Regions from separate parts of the Paenibacillus sp. FSL H7-0737 genome, predicted to be linked through region 2. Evidence: a T-box and tRNA genes for the amino acid it is inferred to sense, from the RefSeq annotation. Region 2 holds a T-box; the other holds one or more tRNA genes.
What was found. The T-box of region 2 lies ahead of ileS (isoleucine--tRNA ligase). A T-box ahead of a tRNA ligase gene usually reads a tRNA of that ligase, here a tRNA-Ile.
Positions count from the first base shown of each region.

Region 1: it has a tRNA-Ile gene. The T-box ahead of ileS (isoleucine--tRNA ligase) is inferred to sense a tRNA for this amino acid. The anticodon was not compared.

Region 1 covers NZ_CP009279.1:947,018-950,405, reverse strand. Annotated here, with positions in the region: gene H70737_RS04175 (YdeI/OmpD-associated family protein) at 1-153, opposite strand, end outside; tRNA gene H70737_RS04170 (tRNA-Gly) at 257-327, opposite strand; tRNA gene H70737_RS04165 (tRNA-Pro) at 340-413, opposite strand; tRNA gene H70737_RS04160 (tRNA-Arg) at 444-520, opposite strand; tRNA gene H70737_RS04155 (tRNA-Gly) at 529-603, opposite strand; tRNA gene H70737_RS04150 (tRNA-Leu) at 610-693, opposite strand; tRNA gene H70737_RS04145 (tRNA-Lys) at 709-784, opposite strand; tRNA gene H70737_RS04140 (tRNA-Gln) at 792-866, opposite strand; tRNA gene H70737_RS04135 (tRNA-Asp) at 883-960, opposite strand; tRNA gene H70737_RS04130 (tRNA-Met) at 986-1,062, opposite strand; tRNA gene H70737_RS04125 (tRNA-Met) at 1,135-1,211, opposite strand; tRNA gene H70737_RS04120 (tRNA-Val) at 1,229-1,304, opposite strand; tRNA gene H70737_RS04115 (tRNA-Glu) at 1,311-1,382, opposite strand; tRNA gene H70737_RS04110 (tRNA-Ser) at 1,399-1,491, opposite strand; tRNA gene H70737_RS04105 (tRNA-Asn) at 1,497-1,572, opposite strand; tRNA gene H70737_RS04100 (tRNA-Ile) at 1,576-1,652, opposite strand; rRNA gene rrf (5S ribosomal RNA) at 1,711-1,827, opposite strand; rRNA gene H70737_RS04090 (23S ribosomal RNA) at 1,903-3,388, opposite strand, start outside.
Region 2 covers NZ_CP009279.1:5,105,540-5,108,927, forward strand. Annotated here, with positions in the region: gene ileS (isoleucine--tRNA ligase) at 1-1,847, opposite strand, end outside; T-box leader at 2,220-2,494, opposite strand; gene H70737_RS22380 (DivIVA domain-containing protein) at 2,734-3,246, opposite strand.

The DNA.
Region 1 (3,388 bases), 2.6 Mb from region 2:
AAGCGTTCCTCTATAGGGGATTCCATTTACACTTCCTTTTACCTGTATTCTGGACTTTGTTTCAAATATTTGTTCGGCATCAAAAGGGACGTTAAGATAAGTCCAGCTCCCACTTGCATCAGGTCGCACTAATTTAGCTTCAAATTCAAACATTGCTACCTCCTCAACTAAAAGCCCTAAGTTCTATTGTATCCATATGAATGTAACTACACAAAAAAAACACCTGCCTATAATAGACAGATGTTTCTTAATTATAAGCGGGTGATGGGAATCGAACCCACGCTATCAGCTTGGAAGGCTGAAGTTCTACCATTGAACTACACCCGCAAAGGTATAAAATCGGGATGACACGATTTGAACATGCGACCCCCTGGTCCCAAACCAGGTGCTCTACCAAGCTGAGCTACATCCCGTCAAAATATGTAATTACTTAGTAATAAAAATGGCGCGCCCTGAGAGATTCGAACTCCCGGCCTTTTGATTCGTAGTCAAACGCTCTATCCAGCTGAGCTAAGGGCGCAAAAATTATGGAGCGGAAGACGGGAATCGAACCCGCGACCCTCGCCTTGGCAAGGCGATGCTCTACCGCTGAGCCACTTCCGCAAAATATGGTGCGCGTGAAGGGACTTGAACCCCCACGTCGTGAAACGCCAGATCCTAAGTCTGGTGCGTCTGCCATTCCGCCACACGCGCACACTTTGAAAATAATGGTGAGCCATGAAGGACTCGAACCTTCGACACCCTGATTAAAAGTCAGGTGCTCTACCAACTGAGCTAATGGCTCTCATAAATGGCTGGGGATATAGGATTTGAACCTATGCATGACGGAGTCAAAGTCCGTTGCCTTACCGCTTGGCTAATCCCCAACAATAATTAACTAAATGGCGGAACCGACGAGATTCGAACTCGCGATCTCCTGCGTGACAGGCAGGCATGTTAGGCCAACTACACCACGGTTCCATAGACATAATGCATAAGAGTAAATTGGTTGCGGGGGCAGGATTTGAACCTGCGGCCTTCGGGTTATGAGCCCGACGAGCTACCGGGCTGCTCCACCCCGCGTCATTTAATAATTATATACTATTCATTTACACTACGCCAGCTAGTCCCAAAACATCATGCTTAAGGAAAATTTGGTTGCGGGGGCAGGATTTGAACCTGCGGCCTTCGGGTTATGAGCCCGACGAGCTACCGGGCTGCTCCACCCCGCGTCGTTCTTAAATGAATATGGTGGAGGCTGAGGGGATCGAACCCCCGACCCTCTGCTTGTAAGGCAGATGCTCTCCCAGCTGAGCTAAGCCTCCATGTTATGACCCGTATGGGATTCGAACCCATGTTACCTCCGTGAAAGGGAGGTGTCTTAACCCCTTGACCAACGGGCCATGCTAATAAACTTTATGGCGGAGAGAGAGGGATTCGAACCCTCGAGACGCTTGTGGCGCCTACACGATTTCCAATCGTGCTCCTTCGGCCAAACTCGGACACCTCTCCATAAATGGCTCCCCGAACAGGACTCGAACCTGTGACAACTCGATTAACAGTCGAGTGCTCTACCAACTGAGCTATCAGGGAATATGGTGGGCCTTAGTGGACTCGAACCACCGACCTCACCCTTATCAGGGGTGCGCTCTAACCAGCTGAGCTAAAGGCCCTTTTTAAGACACATCAATATTAAGGGCAAAAAAAATACCACGGGTAATGTGGTTGTCCGCTTGGCGACGTCCTACTCTCCCAGGACCCTTCGGTCCAAGTACCATCGGCGCTGGAGGGCTTAACGGTCGTGTTCGGGATGGGTACGTGTGGAACCCCTCCGCTATCGCCACCAAACGGGCATTTACATCGTAAATGCTCAGGCTTGAGTCGCCTGAAAACTGAATCCGAATTGAATTTGCGTCTTAAGTATAGGATAAGCCCTCGACCGATTAGTATTGGTCAGCTCCATGCATTACTGCACTTCCACCTCCAACCTATCTACCTCGTCGTCTTCAAGGGGTCTTACTAATTGGGAAATCTCATCTTGAGGGGGGCTTCACGCTTAGATGCTTTCAGCGCTTATCCCGTCCGTACGTAGCTACCCAGCCATGCTTCTGGCGAAACAACTGGTGCACCAGCGGTACGTCCATCCCGGTCCTCTCGTACTAAGGACAGCTCCTCTCAAATTTCCTGCGCCCACGACAGATAGGGACCGAACTGTCTCACGACGTTCTGAACCCAGCTCGCGTACCGCTTTAATGGGCGAACAGCCCAACCCTTGGGACCTACTTCAGCCCCAGGATGCGATGAGCCGACATCGAGGTGCCAAACCTCCCCGTCGATGTGGACTCTTGGGGGAGATAAGCCTGTTATCCCCAGGGTAGCTTTTATCCGTTGAGCGATGGCCCTTCCATGCGGTACCACCGGATCACTAAGTCCGACTTTCGTCCCTGCTCGACTTGTAGGTCTCGCAGTCAAGCTCCCTTATGCCTTTGCACTCTTCGAATGATTTCCAACCATTCTGAGGGAACCTTGGAACGCCTCCGTTACTCTTTAGGAGGCGACCGCCCCAGTCAAACTGCCCGCCTGACACGGTCCCCGTACCCGATTAGGGTACTAGGTTAGAACCTAGATACGATCAGGGTGGTATCCCAACGGCGCCTCCACCGAAGCTTGCGCTCCGATTTCTACGGCTCCCACCTATCCTGTACAGATCGTACCCAAATTCAATATCAAGCTGCAGTAAAGCTCCATGGGGTCTTTCCGTCTTGTCGCGGGTAACCTGCATCTTCACAGGTATTAAAATTTCACCGGATCTCTCGTTGAGACAGCGCCCAAGTCGTTACGCCATTCGTGCGGGTCAGAATTTACCTGACAAGGAATTTCGCTACCTTAGGACCGTTATAGTTACGGCCGCCGTTTACTGGGGCTTCGGTTCATAGCTTCGGGTTACCCCTAACCACTCCCCTTAACCTTCCAGCACCGGGCAGGCGTCAGCCCGTATACTTCGCCTTGCGGCTTCGCACAGACCTGTGTTTTTGCTAAACAGTCGCTTGGGCCTTTTCACTGCGGCCCCCTCGTGCTATTCACACTACCGGGGCACCCCTTCTCCCGAAGTTACGGGGTCATTTTGCCGAGTTCCTTAACGAGAGTTCTTCCGCGCGCCTTAGAATTCTCTTCTCGCCTACCTGTGTCGGTTTGCGGTACGGGCACCTTCTCCTGGCTAGAGGCTTTTCTTGGCAGTGTGAGATCATGACCTTCGCTACTACAATTTTCGCTCCCCATCACAGCCCAGCCTTAATGATGTGCGGATTTGCCTACACATCAGCCTCACTGCTTAGACGGACATATCCATCAGTCCGCGTCACTACCCTCCTGCGTCACCCCATCGCTCATAGCGGATTACGGTGGTACA
Region 2 (3,388 bases):
GCCCAACGGAAAGCATCCGTGCCGTAATCGTTCATGATATCCCAAGGATCAATAACATTGCCTTTTGATTTTGACATTTTCTGACCATTCTCATCAAGGATATGACCGTGAGCAATAACAGCTTTATATGGAGCTTTACCTTTAAACAAGGTAGATACAGCTAGTAAGCTGTAGAACCATCCACGTGTCTGGTCGATCCCTTCACAGATCATATCCGCTGGATATTGATCATTCAGCTTATCCTCGTTCTCAAATGGATAATGACTTTGCGCAAATGGCATCGAACCACTATCGAACCAAACATCGATAACTTCTGGTGTGCGAACCATCTCTGCCCCTTCGCTGAAAGGACTGCGTAGCTTGATCTTATCTACAAAAGGCTTATGCAGCTCGATATCCTCAGGTACATCGCCAATCGCCATCGCTCTCAGTTCTTCAATGCTGTGTGGAGCGAACTCTTTGCCCGTTTCTTGACATACCCAAACATTAAGCGGTGTGCCCCAGTAACGATTACGGCTGATATTCCAGTCCACCAGTTCATCCAGGAACTTCCCGAAACGGCCTTCACGTACATGATCAGGATACCAATCTACACTGTTGTTGTTAGCAATCAGCTGATCTTTGATCGCTGTAGTGTTGATGAACCAGCTGTCTGTTGCGTAGTACAAGAGTGGTGTATCACAACGCCAGCAGAACGGATAGCTGTGCTCGTATTTTTCTTTACCGTAAAGCAGTCCTTTTTCAGACAAAGCTTTAACGATATCCAAATCGCAATCTTTCACGAAGCGTCCAGCAAAATCGGATACTACATCCGTATACTTACCGGAATTATCAACCACGTTCACGAAGCTGATGCCGTTCTCGCGGCAAGTCTTGTAGTCATCTTCACCATGCGCTGGTGCCATGTGTACGATCCCTGTACCACTGGAATCTGTAACGAAGGAAGCACCTACGATGACATTGCTTTTCTCTGCCTTGATGTATCCGAATGGAGGAGCGTAAGTTTTACCGATAAAATCGGAACCTTTATGTGTAGAAAGGACTGTGTGCTCGCCTTTCATTACTTCCTCCACCAAATTTTTGGCAACAATGTAGATACCGTCTTCTTGTTGTACACGTACATAATCCATGTCAGGGTTCATGGCTAGCGCCATATGTGCTGGCAGCGTCCAAGGTGTAGTCGTCCAAGCTAGTACGTAGTCTCCACTGTCATCCAGTTTAAACTTTGCAGTCGCACTGAGATCCTTGACAGTCTTGTAGCCTTGGGCTACTTCATGGGAGCTTAGGGTAGTCTGACAGCTTGGGCAGTAAGGACTAACGCGGTGTCCGCGGTAGAGCAACCCTTTCTCATGCACAGTAGCCAAGATGTTCCACACGCTCTCGATATACGTGTTATTCAAAGTTACGTAAGGATTATCTAGATCCGTCCAGTATCCGATACCCTCTGTAAACTCGCGCCATTGCTTCTCATAACCGAAGACGCTGTCTTTACATTCCTGAATGAATTTTTCTACGCCATATTCCTCGATCTCTTGTTTGCCGGAGATGCCAAGCTTCTTTTGTACGCCTAGTTCTACTGGCAAACCGTGTGTATCCCAGCCCGCTTTACGTACCACGCGGTAACCTTTCATCGTTTGGTAACGACCGATGAAATCCTTGATTACACGGCCCAGCACGTGCCCGATATGCGGTGCACCGTTCGCTGTTGGAGGACCTTCGTAAAATACATAGTTCGGACGTCCTTCACGATTCTCCATCGATTTACGGAACGTATTTTCGTCGCTCCATTTCTTGAGTATGCGGACATCTCTTGCCCGCGCTTTTTCTTTGACATCTACTTTTTGCATGTGATGGTCAATCCTTTCATGGTTTAGTCTTTAAAGCTCTTTTCGATCCTTGGGCAGTCTGATTCAGCTCTTGCCTTCGGTACCCGAGCCGCGATCCCAGGGCAGCACTGGCTCGGGGCACCACTGGGACCGGCGAGTGAAACGCCGGTCTGCTCTAGCAGTGAAGGCCCCGCAGGCTAACCCGCCAGGGGAGCCTAAGAAGGGCCGCTCCTTCAGCCACCTGAGTCCGTTCGCTTCCACCATCGTACCCGTTTGCACGAGGCTTTACATTGCGGGTGTCCAGAGGGCGGCAGCCCTTGGGGTCCCCCTTAGAAAGGGGGATTTAGGGGGATGGCCCGCCCCGGAACAACAAAATAAGCGTCATCCCACCCCCAAAGGGGCGAGACAACGCTCGCGATACCACCCTAATTCTGCGCATGAGCACATCCTTAAGGGGAGTGTATTCAGCACAATCTCAGTCCTGCGCGTAAATCTCATGCACAGGTCCGGTGTAACGTCCGGCGGACGGCTAAGCTTACGCACGATCAACGCTTCAGCTTAACTTCTAGGGGAAGATCTTCCGGCAGGGTTCGAACAATCGGCTCTCAGCAATCACCGACTCTCTGGAGAACGTTACCTTGTCGTACTTGTCCCGTCATCGAATACATATAAACATTATACAGATATGTTCTATTTATAGACTTTTTAAGTCTAAATGTCAACAACCGCTAGCGAAATCCGCATTAGGAGTATACCTGTGCAGGCGGAATACTTTATTATGATCGATTTTAGCTGAAAATAAAAATAGAGGGAATAACTCCCTCTATTTAGCCGATTATAGCATGAAATTATAAATTAGAGGAAATTCCCCCTATAAATTCAATCAGCATTCATTCATCATAATGCATTAGATACGATGTAGAACATCATCCTTAAAGGTTACGTTCTCGCTTGCCTCACGACTCTCCAAGGCATTCCAGTCATCCTGTGACAACAGCTCGAGCTGTGCTTCCACCAATGTGCGGAAACGAGTGCGATAGATCGAAGCTTGCTTACGCAATTCTTCAGTCTCAATAGCAACCTTACGGGATTTGGATAACGCTTCGTTAATAATCCGATCCGCGTTCTTTTCCGCTTCCTTGATAATGAGCTGCGATTCCTTCTTGGAGTTGTTCTTCACATCATCCGCCGCTTCCTGAGCGACTAAGATCGTTTTCGATAAACTCTCTTCAATATTCACAAAATGATCTAAACGCTCTTGAATGGACAAAAGCTGATTCTGCAGCTCTTTGTTCTCACGGATGACACTTTCGTAATCCTTAATTACTTGATCCAGAAATTCGTTGACCTCGTCCTCATCATAACCGCGAAGTCTCCGAGAGAACTCCTTGTTATGTATATCGAGCGGTGTTAATGGCATGCTGTGCACCTCCTAGAAATTTCGGACCTTCTAAGTCTCTGAACCATACCTGCGCAGCAGACAAAGAAGAAAGACTGTACTTCAAGTAAAGGCAGAGGATGTATCGACGTTCCAACTGCCATTCATGGTTCGCCTCTTTTAT